Regions from separate parts of the Neobacillus sp. PS2-9 genome, predicted to be linked through region 2. Evidence: riboswitches for the same ligand, from Rfam matches in the RefSeq annotation. Region 2 holds a riboswitch; the other holds the start of a gene.

Region 1 (7,383 bases), 1.3 Mb from region 2:
CTGATCCTACTAAATTTCCTTCAAATGTGTGTCCCATGTAAATGCCTCCATATAATTTATATATTGACTCTTTAAAATTGCCTGTTGATTTCCGCTCCAGGTGCTTCGCTTTCTGTGGGTGTTTCGGCGAGCCTCCTCGGCGCTAGCGCCTGCGGGGTCTCCCCTGAACCATACTCCCACAGGAGTCTTCGCACCTTCCACTCCAATCAACAGGGTAAAAAATTCAGAAATGTTCTTTAACACAGCATATATTAATAATGAAACATGTGCCCTAACTTATCATGCTTTGTCCGTAAATAATTGGCGTTTTCTTTTCTCATTTCCATCTGAAGTGGCACCCGTTCAACTACTTCAAGATCATACCCCTTCAAACCTTTTATTTTTCGGGGATTGTTTGTTAACAGCATCATTTTCTTAATGCCTAAGTCCTTCAGTATTTGAGCCCCGATGCCGTATTCCCTTAAATCTGCTCCAAAGCCAAGCTTTTCATTCGCTTCAACGGTATCATAGCCTTCTTCTTGCAGCTTATATGCTCTCATTTTATTTAACAGACCAATCCCGCGTCCTTCCTGGCGCATGTACAAAAGCACGCCACTTCCCGCTTGATTGATTTGACTTAAGGCTGCATGAAGCTGTGGCCCACAATCACAGCGGTAGGAACCGAATACATCCCCTGTTAAACATTCTGAATGAACCCTGACAAGGACGGGTGTTTCAGGGTCGATTTCACCCTTCACTAATGCAACATGTTCTTTATCATCTACAAGATTGGAATACCCCACAGCTTTAAAGGTGCCAAATTCGGTAGGCAAATTGATTTCCACCTCACGTTTGACCAAGTTATCCTTTTTGTTTCGATATTCAATCAAGTCTTTGATGGTAATCATTTTTACGTTTAGCTCATCCGCTATTTTTCTAAGTTGAGGAACTCGAGCCATTGTCCCATCTTCATTCATGATTTCACAAATGACCCCTGCAGGCTTGGAGCCGCACAATCTAGCTAAATCTACAGCTGCCTCGGTGTGTCCTGTACGTCGCAAGACTCCACCTTTTTTTGCGATTAACGGAAAGATATGACCGGGTCTTTTAAAATCACTTGCTTTTGCTTCAGGATCAAGCATGCTCAAGACTGTGGCTGACCGTTCATAGGCGGAAATACCCGTCGTTGAAAACTTATGATCAATACTGACTGTAAAGGCGGTTCCGTGAGGGTCTGTGTTTTTAGAAACCATTGGCATTAAATCTAATTTTTGCGCTAACTCTTCTTCTATCGGTACACACACAAGCCCTCTGCCGTGAGTTACCATAAAATTTAAAACAGAAGGGGTAGTTTTTTCAGCCAGGGCAATAAAGTCCCCTTCATTTTCTCTATCTTCGTCATCACAAACAATGATAACCTTGCCTTCTTTCAGATCCGATAAAGCTTCCTCGATCGTATTAAACATGCCAAACCACTCCTTTTTTTATCAAGGCTTTGTAAGATTGCCTGTTGATTTCCGCTCCAGGCACTTCGCTTTCCGTGGGTGTTTCGGCGAGCCTCCTCGGCGCTAGCGCCTGCGGGGTCTCCCCTGAACCATACTCCCACAGGAGTCTTCGTGCCTTCCGCTCCAATCAACAGGGTGTAAAAATCAACACTGTTCTTTAACACAGCCTTTATCAATTAACCCATAGCCGTTCGAAAAGAAATATTTTAATAAAATCCATTTTCTTCTAAAAAATTAGCAGTTATTCCTTTTCGACTCTTTTGCTTTGAATCATCTGTTAGGTTTGTTAAAAAATGACCTACATATTTACCGATCATATCGCACTCGAGGTTCACAATATCCCCAGAGCCCTTTAACCCTAGTACTGTTTCAGCTAATGTATGAGGGATTAATGATAAAGTAAAGCTGTCCTCTGTTACAGCAAAGACTGTTAAGCTTGTCCCATCTACTGCAACCGATCCCTTTAATATGACATATCGCAGTAAATCGGGCTCTGCTTCAATTTCATAATAAACCGCATTCTCAAGCGCCTGTTTCCTTTTAATGACCCCAGTCCCATCAATATGGCCAGAAACAAAGTGACCTCCAAATCTTCCCCCTGCAGCCATCGCTCTCTCTAAATTAACTTTTGAACCACGCCTTATTGTATGTAAGCTCGTCGCTTTCACCGTTTCAGGCATGACATCAACGGTAAAATGCTTTCCGGAAAAAGAAGTGACGGTCAGACATACTCCGTTGACAGCAATACTGTCACCAAGGTGAACATCTTCAATTATTCTTTTCGCTTCAATCGTAAGAACAAACGATTCACCCGTTCTTTGGATATTGGCAATGCTTCCTATTTCTTCAACGATTCCAGTAAACATACTAGTTTCTTCTCCTTACATAGGTTCTGCAATGATTCTTATATCATTACCAATCCTATCCACTTGTTTAATGTTCAATGAAACGGCTTCAGCTATTTTTTCGATCCCATGGCCACCAAATAAAGTTGGCGCCGATTTTCCACCAATTAATTTTGGTGCAATATAGGTAATAATCTGTTGAAAAAATCGTTCCTCTAAAAAGCTGCCATGCACTTCTGCACCACCTTCAACAAAAAGTGAAGTCATACCCCTCTTTCCGAGAATACCGAGTAAATCCTTTATACGTATGTGGTTCGTTTCCATTTTGATTATTTCAACGCCCCGTTCCATAAAAAGATGGATTTGCTCACGGGCTACATCATTCCCTGTCACAATCCAAGTCGGTGCTTGATGATCAGTAACAATCTTGGCATTGATTGGCGTTCTTAGGTGTGTGTCAAGAATAATTCGGATGGGATTTTTGCCACCAGAAGACATTCTTGTTGTTAACGATGGATTGTCCTTTAATACGGTATTAACACCAACTAATATCCCGTCATGCTGATGGCGAAACTGATGAACATCAGCTCTTGCTTGCTCACCGGTAATCCACATACTCTCACCAGTTACCGTTGCCGTTTTCCCATCTAAACTTGCTGCCGATTTTAATGTGACATACGGTAGGCCTGTTTGAATGTTATAAAAAAAGACTTTATTCAGCTCACGAGCTTCCTCTTGGAGTAAACCAACCTCCACTTCAATTCCTGCCTTTTTGATTCGTTCAATTCCGGTTCCTGCTACTTGTGGATTTGGGTCAGTTGTTGCCACAAATACTTTCCTTACCCCAGTTCTAATCACTAAGTCACTGCAGGGCGGTGTTTTTCCATGATGACTACATGGCTCAAGTGTTACATACAAAGTAGCATCCTTGGCATTTTCACCTGCCATTTGAATGGCATGTACTTCTGCATGTGCTTCACCTGCTTTTAAATGGGCACCCATTCCAATAATTTGGCCATCCTTCACCAGTACAGCACCTACCACAGGGTTTGGAGTAGTTTGACCTAGCGTTCCTTTGGCAAGATCTAAAGCTAGATTCATGTAAAATGTATCGTTCATTATTTCTTCTCCTTTGAAAAGGATTAAAAAAGACCCTGAAGAAAATTAATTCTTCAGGGTCGTTAAAGACATTAGGAAATAAAAGCTTAAAAATAGGTACACTTCACCCTACCCATAAACCTCGTTTTTCCTTCTCCCATCCAGACTTTAACTGTCGGCCCTGGAGTTTCACCAGATCCACCGTTTATCCAAGCAGACAAACGGGTCACGGACTAAGAAGCATAGCTTCATCACCGCCGGTTAGGAATTTCACCTGACCCCGAAGGAATTATTTAGATATATTAAATGTTATTATACTTCTTTTAAACAGTAAAGGAAAATGCCTTTGATATGTTCAAACAAAAAAACGGCCGGAACTTGGCCGTTACTTATTCCTTATAAGTCTTTACAGGTAAATAAATTTCAAAATGAAGATCTCCCGTTGCATTTTGATGTTTATGCTCTTCTTGATAAACTTCCAAACTTAATGCATGGTGATCCTGCTCGTATCCATATTCTTTCATCCAATTGAACAGTCGAAGGTATGTATTTTCTACTTCCTCTGGTGTTCCTTTATGGGTAGTGTATACATAATTTTTACTTGGAATCGTAAATCCAACCATTCCTTCTGGGATCGCGTCAAGTTTATCTACGGGTGTTGTGACGTAATAGGTAAACTCTGTTTCCCTGCTATGAAAAGGTGCAATGAGAACAGGCTCTTTTGACTGATAGGGTATTTCTTGCAATCGTGATTCCATTTTGTTAAAGAGACTCGGGATGGTGCTTACTTCTGCGTAAGTACCTGTCCACGAAATTCCCACAACCTTAATTTCTTCTTTTTCAATTACTTGGATTCCCAAGCTAATCCCCCCTTTGTTCCATCATATTTCTATTATTCTAATAATATCCCTTAAAGTCCTGCAAAAATATTTCGACTTCCTGTGTTATTTCTTATTTAAAAAAAGCTGTGTTAAAGAACAATGTTGATTTTTACACCCTGTTGATTGGAGCAGAAGGCGCGAAGACTCCTGTGGGAGTACGTTTCAGGGGAGACCCCGCAGGCGTGAGCGCCGAGGAGGCTCGCCGAAACGCCCACGGAAAGCGAAGCGCCTGGAGCGGAAATCAACAGGCAAGTTTAACAAAGCCATTTTAGAAAAAAAAACAACCTTATAAAAGGATGTTTTGAGAAAACCATTTATTTTAAAATACTTGATGAAATATCAAAAACATACCATAGTAAAGTTGCATAGAGGGCAGACAGAACCCAAGCTAAAAATGGTTTATAATAATGTATCGCTAGAACTGAAAACATAACGAAACTAAAAATGGCCGACCAACCTAAATTCCAACCATTCTTATGAACCAATGCCCCTAATTTTAAATCAACATATTCATTTAGCGTATATATAAAGGTCCAAAAAAGGATATTCACTAGTTTCCTCTTGAAAGACTTCGGCATATGACCGAGAAATATACTAATAGTAATAGGATACTTAATTAACATAACCAGAAAGGCTATATGAGTGTGTTTAGCCCAACCTTTATCACTTCCTACAGGCACGTATTCCCACATACTATGCTTATAGAACAAATATTGGTAGACCAAATCACCTACCATTAAAAAGAGAAAGGTGGGATAATAAGCTTTCCAGTTTTTCCAATCTCCCCATTTGATTGCTGAAAAAATATATATGGCCCCGTATATTACATTCAGATTCACCAGGATGCTCCTTCGCGCTCTTATTACACCTATCATTTCCAATTAATTGTAAAATTATCAGTTCCAAATGGTGTGCGAAGATTCTTTGTTTCAAATTGAATAGCTACGAGCTGCTGATAGGGAGAGAACCTTCCAAAATACCCATTGTCATTAGAAGGGTTATACAAATTCCTATACAGTTTTCTTTCTAAAACGTCAGAATAAAAGGATCCTTTTTCAATAGGCATTGATATGCTGTCAATTTTTGCTCCTACTGTTATCGCCAGCTTTTTACTTCTTTCTTTCGCAATCAACTGATGATGATTGTTAACGATTGAGGCGATTTCTGCGATTACCTCTTGTGATTTTTCATAGGCAATCCCTCTTGTCGTAATCGCAAGCGTATACGGTTCATCTGCAAAAACAATGGCCGCATCGTTGTATATTAAATTCATTGGAATCATTCCAACTTTATGAGCAACCTGCACATCCTTAATTCCCTGTGGAATGGTGGTGTTATAAACCGTATGTTCAAGGTAATGGACAAGATTTTTTCCATTGGCGCTTTGGTTTGCGTAACGATACAGTTCTCCTGTATATAGGGTTAAATCGTCAGCTGAGGTCGTATTCCTTCCACCTGGATAGGCATACTCAGCTCCGAGGCTTTTTAAAAATGAAACAAACTGATTGGGTCCCACCCGCTCTTTCAACATAATGAATGCAATATTATCACTATAAATCAACGCTTTTTCGACAAGTTCATCAATGGTATAGACTGAACCTACCTTGTCATTTTGGATGACACCACTGCCGCCATAATAATGCCGGCTTTGATATGTTAATGTTTCGTTTAAGTTAATTTTCCCCTCATCTGCAAGCTTCATCACATATAAAGCTAACGGAAGCTTGATGGTACTTGCAGCTGGCACTTCCGTATTGCTATTTAATGAATAACCTTCATTTGTAACTAGATTTTGATAACGAAGGGTCACTTTTCCTTGGTATGGCTTTATGTATTGGGCTAGATCTGCCTGAAGGGTATTAAATTCTTGGTTTTGATCAGCTTTTACTATTTGGACCAAGACCCCCTGTGAAATCAGTAAGAAATAGAGCACGAAAATAATTATTCTGTTTATTAACACTATCCTTCCCTCCTAGTAACTAAGTACTAGTTTAATAGGAAAAAGAAGAAGATTTTGTCGAAATTTGTAGATTATTTGAGTTTTTAGTATTATCTTTTATCGATTCAGTTTTTTAATAAAAATCTTCTCCCAAAGTTTCCATGGGATGAGATTTCTTAATAGGAGAGTTGTCCTCACTCCTTTTCCAATTGGATGCCTTAAACTAGACCCATCGTCTAAAGCAATACTGGCTATTTTCTCTGCTACATCCTTAGGGTTACCAAACTGTCCTTCCCCTGAAGAAATGTAGTCCTCGATACTCTTCATATATTTATAATAGGGTGAATCTGTTTGTAGTGATTGTGTGGTAACTTGTTTACCGGACGACCAGATATTGGTCTTATATGACCCTGGTTCAATTAACGTGACAGCGATCCCAAACGGTAATAACTCTAATCGTAAGCTTTCGCTCCAGCCTTCCAACGCATGTTTGGAAGCAACATATGGTGATAGTCCTGGAAAGGCGATTTTCCCGCTTATGCTACTTACATTAATAATTTTCCCTTTCCCCTGACTTCTCATAAAAGGAAGAACAGTCTTGGTTACTGCTATGACGCCAAAGAAATTAGTATCGAATTGTTTTCGGTATTCCTCCATTGTAATTTCCTCAACAAACCCGGCCGCAGCATAGCCAGCATTGTTCACTAGAACATCTACCCGGCCTATGCTTTTAATCCGAGCAGCTAATTGTTCAATCGAAGCCTCAGAGGTAACATCAAGTTCACATACAATCAAATTCGATTGTATTGTAAGTCTATTTGCTTCCTTTAGGAGCTCCCCGCTTCTTTCTTTATTTCTCATAGTAGCGATTACTTGAAAACCGGCTTTAGCCAGCTCTATTGTTGTTAATAGTCCAAAACCACTTGAAGCCCCAGTGACAATTGCAATTGGTTGATTCATATACCAATTCCTCCATAATTTTACTATCTACATAATACCATGAAAAAAGGCCGTTCAGCTTTTATGAACGGCCTTACTGGTTTAATAATCTTGCTGTTTTACTTCACTTCTTGTGGAATGGCTAAATTCAAGCCTTTAGCTATTCTCTCACCATACTCTGCATCTGCCTTATAAAA
Region 2 (7,383 bases):
TTCCTCCAATATTGGTATTATGAAAAAGGAGGAAATACTTCAGATGTAGAGGCCATTCCATCACAGGTAATGAATCTCTTTCAAAAAGCGGTAGATACTGAAAAGGAACAGGTGGGTGAAATCTCACTTCAAGGTCGTCACTGGGTTATATTAGTGAGTCCACTTTACAGTAATCAATTTATTCGCGGAGCAGTTGCGGTATTAAGGGATATGACTGAAGAGAGACAGTTAGATAAGATGAGAAAAGATTTCATTGCTAATGTTTCACATGAACTTAGGACACCTATTTCCATGTTACAAGGTTACAGCGAAGCTATTGTCGATGACATTGCTGAATCCCAGGAAGAGAAAAAGGAAATGGCCAAGGTCATTTATGATGAATCATTAAGAATGGGACGCCTTGTTAATGAACTACTTGACCTTGCACGAATGGAAGCGGGGCATCTTCAGTTAACCTTTGAAGAAGTAGATCTTTCTTCATTTATCAATCGTATTATTCACAAATTTCAGGGATTGGCGAAGGATAATGAAATTCAATTGACTGTAGAAATAGGCAGTGGAATTTCAACCGTTTCCTTTGATCCTGATAGAATTGAACAAGTCTTAACCAATTTAATTGATAACGCGATTAGACATACTCCAAAAGGTGGACTAGTTAAGTTAACTGTTTCAAATGAAGAACAGGCAATAAAAATTGAAGTCAAAGACTCAGGTTCTGGAATTCCTGAAGAAGATTTACCGTTTGTTTTTGAACGCTTTTATAAAGCCGATAAAGCAAGAACAAGAGGAAGAGCGGGCACTGGCCTTGGCTTAGCAATTGCTAAAAATATTATCGATGCCCATCGCGGTCATATTTCTGTTCAAAGTAAGATGGGACTAGGAACGACATTTTCCTTCCTTCTCCCTCGAAAAAAGTAATATTTCCAACTATCTTGCCGATTCATCTTGATTCACGGGAAACAATTAAAGCGAGAGTAATTAAATAGAAACGAAGATGCTCATCTAATTGATGGGCATCTTTTAATTTTTAATCCATAAAATTAACTTCCAGCAAATTCCTTCCTTTTTACTCCAAAAAAGACTATATTTATAAGGTGTAACCTTTTATACATATCTATCGACTAATATTATTGAACGGGGAGGGGAATTGATGGACTCCGTTTTCGATGAACTTTATCAAAAATATCATCATGACGTTTTTCAATTTCTATTTTATATGGTCAGAAATAAAGAGCATGCTGAAGATCTTGTCCAAGAGGTCTATATAAGGGTATTTAAGTCCTATAATCGTTTTGAAGGAAAAAGTAGCGAAAAGACCTGGCTATACTCGATTGCGAGAAATGTTGCCATCGACTTTTTTCGTAAGCAAAAGGGCTGGAAGGAAAGATTACTCGAAAAATTTGATTGGTCAACCAGTCAAGTTAAAGACGAATTTCCAATACCAGAAGAAATTACAGTTCAACGAGAAGAAATTAAATGGGTATACAAATGTCTTGAATATTGCACGATGGACCAAAGAGCAGTTATTATATTGCGTTACCTACAGGATTTATCCATTTCAGAAACGGCCCAAGCATTAGGATGGACGGAAAGTAAGGTTAAAACCACCCAACACCGCTCCTTAAAGGTATTAAAGAGGCATATGGAAATGTTTTATGAAAAGGAGGGATTAATTAGTGAAAAAGTCGGAGTGGAGCGATAGAGAGCTCGAAGAATTATTAATGCAAATGCCAAAAATAAAGGATCATCGTAATCCTCGTGATATATACCAAAATCTTTCCCTAAATAGGCGAAAAACTAAAACATGGCTGTTACCGAGTTTGGCTACTGCAGCTGCATTGCTTCTATTTTTCATTTTGGTCCCTAAACTAATGGATGGAGCCCATTCTTCTTCTGATAAACAAGCAGAAATGACCTCGTTCAACACAGAAATAAAAGATGCCGATCAAAAGAAAAATTCGACTTTTGCCATGGATAAAGGTAAACCTTCATCAAAAGAAAAGGCACTGTCAGGAACTCCTAAAAATGAGGTTATGACAGCGAGTACTGTAAAAACAGCCATCTATGCAGACGATGTTGGTAATGGAAAGGTGTTAACGTACTGGATTCCAGACCCGCAAGGACAGATACTAATACCCGTTTCAACGGTTGTAGCAACATCTGATAATGAATCATGGCTGACACTATATAATGAAAATATGGCAAACTTAAATGAGGAAGAATGGGGACTTACCGATTTTTATCCACTAAATGTTACGATGAGTGTAAATTCAGACCACACTACCATTCAAGTCGATGCTCCTCTAAATCATCAGTACGGACAAGGTTCAACTAATGAAACCAACTTTATTAATGTGATAAATAAGGATATATCTTCGAACAGTGATATAAAAAAAGTAAAATTTTCAACGAACGGTGAACCGGGAATTGAATTGGGTAATTTCGGTAATAAACAGGAAATAGATATTAATGCAATAAAGAATCATGGGTATTTCTTTTATTACCCTACAGGAAGTGATGTTCCATTCCTAACACCGTCAACAACTACCTATACTGATATTAACAAAGCTTTAGATGCAATGAAAACGGATCAAACAGAATTAGGTCTAACGGGTTCTCTTTCACCATTGTTGCCGATTAGTGACGTTTCTATTACAGATAAGACCTTAGTTCTATCATTTAAGGGGAATACTACTTTACAGAATAACCAAATGACAGTATCTGCATTTGAAGCCTTATTACTAACTGCTAAAGATTTTGGTTTAGAAAAAGTAGTAGTTAAGGATTCTCCGATTTTGCAATTGGGTCCATTTGATTTAACAAAGGAAAACCAAGTACCAGTAGCTCCGAATTTGCGTTCAATCCAATAAATGAAAAAGGTCAACCGTTTTAGGTTGATTTTTTTTGTATAAAATAACAATGGTCTCCAAATTATAACAAGTATGTGCAATTCCCTCTTCAAAAACCAATATGTTCTAAATAGAAGGGTTTTAACATAGTGTGGAGGAGAGGAAAAGTTTAAGGAGGAAAAGAAAGGAATGCGTGACTACATAAAGAGGTTTCTTATTGCCATAATTATGGCGCTTTGTGTCAGTTTATTATTTTTAGGTGGACGACATACAGAGGCAGCAAGTACACCTGAAACGGCTGAAGTTAAAGAGCGCTGGATTTGGCCGTCAGATGGGATTATATCTGACACCTATGGAACAAGAAATGGAAAACATAAAGGTATTGATATTGCCGGAAGCATAGATACTCCTATTCTTGCTGTTGAAGATGGTGTGGTTTTAAAATCCTATTTTTCTACTACATATGGTAATGTGGTATTTATAAAACACCCAAGTAATTTTGTAACAGTATATGCTCATTTAAACAAGAGATATGTTATGGTGGGACAAAGCGTTAAGCAAGGTGATATGATTGGCAAGATGGGAAAAACAGGACAAGCTACAGGAACACACCTTCACTTTGAAACACATCAATTAGAGTGGAGATACGATAAGAAATTTGCGTTGGATCCGGAAGTTCTACTTGGGAAAGCAGATGTGGGTGAAACAGTTCAAGGGGGAGTAGCTAGTATAGGTGATCATATACTAGAGGCTAGTTCACATTTTCACACGAGTGACGATAATAGCAAACTTCAAACAACTGAATCGTCAATAAAGGACACTTATATCGTTAAACAAGGTGATACCTTGTACTCTATTTCAAAGAAAAGAAATACAACTATAAATAAAATTAAAGAATTAAACCAGCTGACCTCTGATTTGATTAGACCAAAACAAATATTAATTATCCAAAAATAGCTAAACCTGCAGACTTTACTTCTGCAGGTTTTTTCAATATATGTTACAAAAAAGAAAAATAGCAAACCTTTTACTTAACAAAATCTTTGTCCTCCATTATAATTAAACTTGTAATTTAATATCGATCTATCTTCGGGGCAGGGTGAAATTCCCGATCGGCGGTATTGAGCATTGCTCTAAGCCCGCGAGCCTGTATGGGCAGGATTTGGTGTGATTCCAAAGCCGACAGTATAGTCTGGATGGGAGAAGATGGAGGTTCTGCAGACGTTCAAAAATGATATCTCAATGGACGTTTATTAAGCGTGCCTTTGTAAACTCCCTCAAGTTAATTGCTTGAGGGTATTTTTATTCTTGAGATCGTCTTTTTGCTGAACCTCTCTTCCTAACGTGATGGATCAAAAAAGGAGAGAGGAAGATGGAAAAAATGAAGAAAACGAAGAAAATGAATGTTAAGGCCTATGTTTCAATTGGCATGCTAAGTAGTATTGCATATCTGTTAATGCTACTAAACTTTCCGCTGCCGTTGTTTCCGAACTTTTTATTTGTTGATTTCAGTGATATTCCTGCTTTAATTGCTGCATTAATTTTTGGCCCGATTGCGGGTATATTGGTTGAGTTTTTCAAAAATGTGCTTAACTATCTTGCGACTGGAAGCCAAACGGGAATTCCTGTAGGTCATATTGCTAATTTCCTAGCTGGTATTGTGTTTGTTCTTCCGACATATTATGTATACAACAAACTAAAAACAAAAAAAGGGATGACACTAGCTTTAGTTGTTGGAACCGTCACAATGGCTGTGATTATGAGCATCTTAAATTACATCATCATTTTACCGGCCTATACGGTATTAATGGGATTTCCAGATATGCGAAATCTAGTCGTTCCAGCTATACTGCCTTTTAATATATTGAAGGGTGTAATGATGTCATTCATCTTCATGTTGTTATTTATTCGGATGCAGTCATGGATTAATAAATTTTCAATCATTAAAGGGGCATAAAAAAGACAAAGGTCCATTTTCGGGCCTTTGTCTTTTTTTTTAGGCTCTGTTACTTGCCTGTTGATTTCCGCTCCAGGCACGAGCGGTTCGTGGGTGTTTCGGCGAGCCTCCTCGGCGCTAGCGCCTGCGGGGTCTCCCCTGAACCATACTCCCACAGGAGTCTTCGTGCCTTCCGCTCCAAACAACAGGGTGTAAAAATCAACATTGTTCTTTAACACAGCCTTATTTTTAAATAATGGAAAACCCCTCCTATTTTTTTAGGAGGGGTAGTAGCTTAAGAATATATTATTAGCAAAATATTATTCAAATTTAGTTGCATTACCATCAAATGGTTCGTCTGCAACTTTAATTGAATCAGTTGGGCAACCTTCAAATGCATCCATCATATCATCGATTAATACATCTGGAATCTCAACGATACCTTCGTTATCATCAAGTGTTACAAATGCAATACCTTCATCATCGTAATCATAGATATCTGGTGCTGCTGCGCCACATGCACCACAAGCGATACATGTTTCCTTGTCAACAATTGTGTACTTTGCCATGAAAAAAACCTCCCAGTAAATTAACAATAATATTCTTGCTAATTTCCATTGCAAAATGGAAACGCATAACTCATTTCTATTGTAAAACTGTATGGGCAACTTTTCAATAGAAAAATGTTATTATAGCCTTCCATCGGTAAATTGATTTTCTTAAAGTTACACAATTTTCAGCAACAAGTACCTCAATTTCATGTTAAAATAATAATAGAAAAATTGGATATTTTGTCGAATATAAACAGGAAAAAGTGGTGAGGTGGATTGAAGCAGATAGAATCCATTATTCTTTATTGCTTAAAACAACTAAATTGCGAGCGAACAGTTTATTCCATTTTTCATTTACTTAATGGAAAAAAGTCATCTCAAACGATTCAGGATGCCCATCTGTTTTCTTTGAAACATTTTTTTGGTATTTATGAACCCCTAAAGAGAGACACTTTTGAAGAGATTATCCAATCCATGATAAACCAAAATCAAATCTCCTTTCATGGTGATCAGCGATACCATCTTACCACTCATGGGAAGACACTCCTTGAAAAAAATCCACCAACGTCTTATTTGGATGGGTGGAATTATCATTCAATTACAAATTTATTTTGGGAAAGACTATCGTTATTCATTCAGGTTACTTCGAATCTCGTATACGGGGAGAAAAGATATATTCCCATACAAAAAAATAAAGAACACCACCAATGGTTGAAAAGCGTATTAAAAGAGATAAAAATTCCAAAGAAAGAAGTAGGTGAATTGGTTTTTGCTGAATTGGTCAGTTGTTTTGATCATTATAAAGGTGTGGACCCATCCATTTTTGTTTTTCGGCTGACTGGTTTTAAACAGATTGGTTTAACGCCACAACAGACAGCTAGAAAGGTAGAGATGGATGTGCACGATTACCACCTTGCTTTTATTCAAATCCTTCATTATTTAATACAAAAGATTGGACAGGAAGCAGGTCAATTTAGCATTTTACCTTTACTTATTCGCGGCCTTAAACAAACAAATGAATTAACTCTATCATCTAGGAAAACATGGGATTTATTAAATCAGGGATATCCGCTCGACCACATTGCCAATTTTAGACAGTTGAAAATGAGTACTATTGAAGATCATCTTGTTGAATTTGCATTACATGTAAATGATTTTTCCATTGATTCATATGTGAGCAAAAATCTACAAGAGGAGATTTTATCCATTTCTCGAAAATCGGGAACAAGACAACTAAAGGTGATTAAGGACAAATTGAATACAGCAACATATTTTCAAATAAGGTTAGTCTTAGCGAAATATGGTGATAAATCATGGAACTAGAGATACTTTTAGAGAAATATTTTGGTTATCATTCATTTAAAACAGGACAAAAGGAAGTCATTACCTCCTTGCTTGAAGGGAAACACACATTGGCCATGCTCCCAACTGGTACCGGGAAATCATTATGTTACCAGCTTCCTGGTTATATCCTAAAAGGTCAGATTTTAATTGTTTCTCCACTTTTATCCCTTATGCAGGATCAAGTAGAGCAAATGAATCGGTTTGGAGAAAAAAGGGTCGTTGCATTGAATTCCTTTCTTCCTGTAGAAGAAAGGAACAAAGTGCTGAATCGGTTGAACAATTATAAATATATATTTATTTCTCCTGAAATGCTGGCGATTCCATTTATTATTAGAAGGCTTCAACAGCTTACCGTTTCATTGTTCGTAGTGGATGAGGCTCATTGTATTTCACAATGGGGCTTTGATTTTCGACCAGATTATTCAAAACTAGGGGATATTCGTCAAAAACTGGGAAATCCCTTAACATTAGCACTAACGGCTACTGCTACTATGAATGTAAGGGAAGATATTATTTCATCACTTGGGTTGGAAGTGGTTAATAAAATTGAATCAACGATTGATCGTCCGAATATTTCTTTTTATGTTGAAGAATTGGCTAATTTCGATGAAAAGCAGAATCGTATAGTTGAACTTGTCTCTAAAGTGCAGAAACCTGGAATCATTTATTTTTCAAGTAAAAAAATTGCCGAACAAGTGGCTTC

The links. A riboswitch is a leader RNA that binds a small molecule or an ion and turns the genes downstream of it on or off. The one in region 2 is predicted to bind FMN.
Region 1: another riboswitch for FMN. It lies ahead of ribD (bifunctional diaminohydroxyphosphoribosylaminopyrimidine deaminase/5-amino-6-(5-phosphoribosylamino)uracil reductase RibD); the one in region 2 lies ahead of RCG25_RS09010 (ECF transporter S component).

The regions. Positions count from the first base shown of each region.
Region 1 is NZ_CP133269.1:3,116,770-3,124,152, forward strand. It holds gene ribE (6,7-dimethyl-8-ribityllumazine synthase) at 1-37, opposite strand, end outside; gene RCG25_RS15780 (bifunctional 3,4-dihydroxy-2-butanone-4-phosphate synthase/GTP cyclohydrolase II) at 252-1,445, opposite strand; gene ribE (riboflavin synthase) at 1,691-2,350, opposite strand; gene ribD (bifunctional diaminohydroxyphosphoribosylaminopyrimidine deaminase/5-amino-6-(5-phosphoribosylamino)uracil reductase RibD) at 2,366-3,448, opposite strand; FMN riboswitch at 3,573-3,719, opposite strand; gene RCG25_RS15795 (GyrI-like domain-containing protein) at 3,817-4,287, opposite strand; gene RCG25_RS15800 (CBO0543 family protein) at 4,623-5,147, opposite strand; gene RCG25_RS15805 (serine hydrolase) at 5,180-6,268, opposite strand; gene RCG25_RS15810 (oxidoreductase) at 6,365-7,207, opposite strand; gene katA (catalase KatA) at 7,306-7,383, opposite strand, start outside.
Region 2 is NZ_CP133269.1:1,808,036-1,815,418, forward strand. It holds gene RCG25_RS08990 (ATP-binding protein) at 1-918, shown strand, start outside; gene sigX (RNA polymerase sigma factor SigX) at 1,151-1,702, shown strand; gene RCG25_RS09000 (hypothetical protein) at 1,677-2,870, shown strand; gene RCG25_RS09005 (peptidoglycan DD-metalloendopeptidase family protein) at 3,039-3,806, shown strand; FMN riboswitch at 3,931-4,061, shown strand; gene RCG25_RS09010 (ECF transporter S component) at 4,222-4,806, shown strand; gene RCG25_RS09015 (ferredoxin) at 5,106-5,354, opposite strand; gene RCG25_RS09020 (YpbB family protein) at 5,613-6,659, shown strand; gene RCG25_RS09025 (RecQ family ATP-dependent DNA helicase) at 6,650-7,383, shown strand, end outside.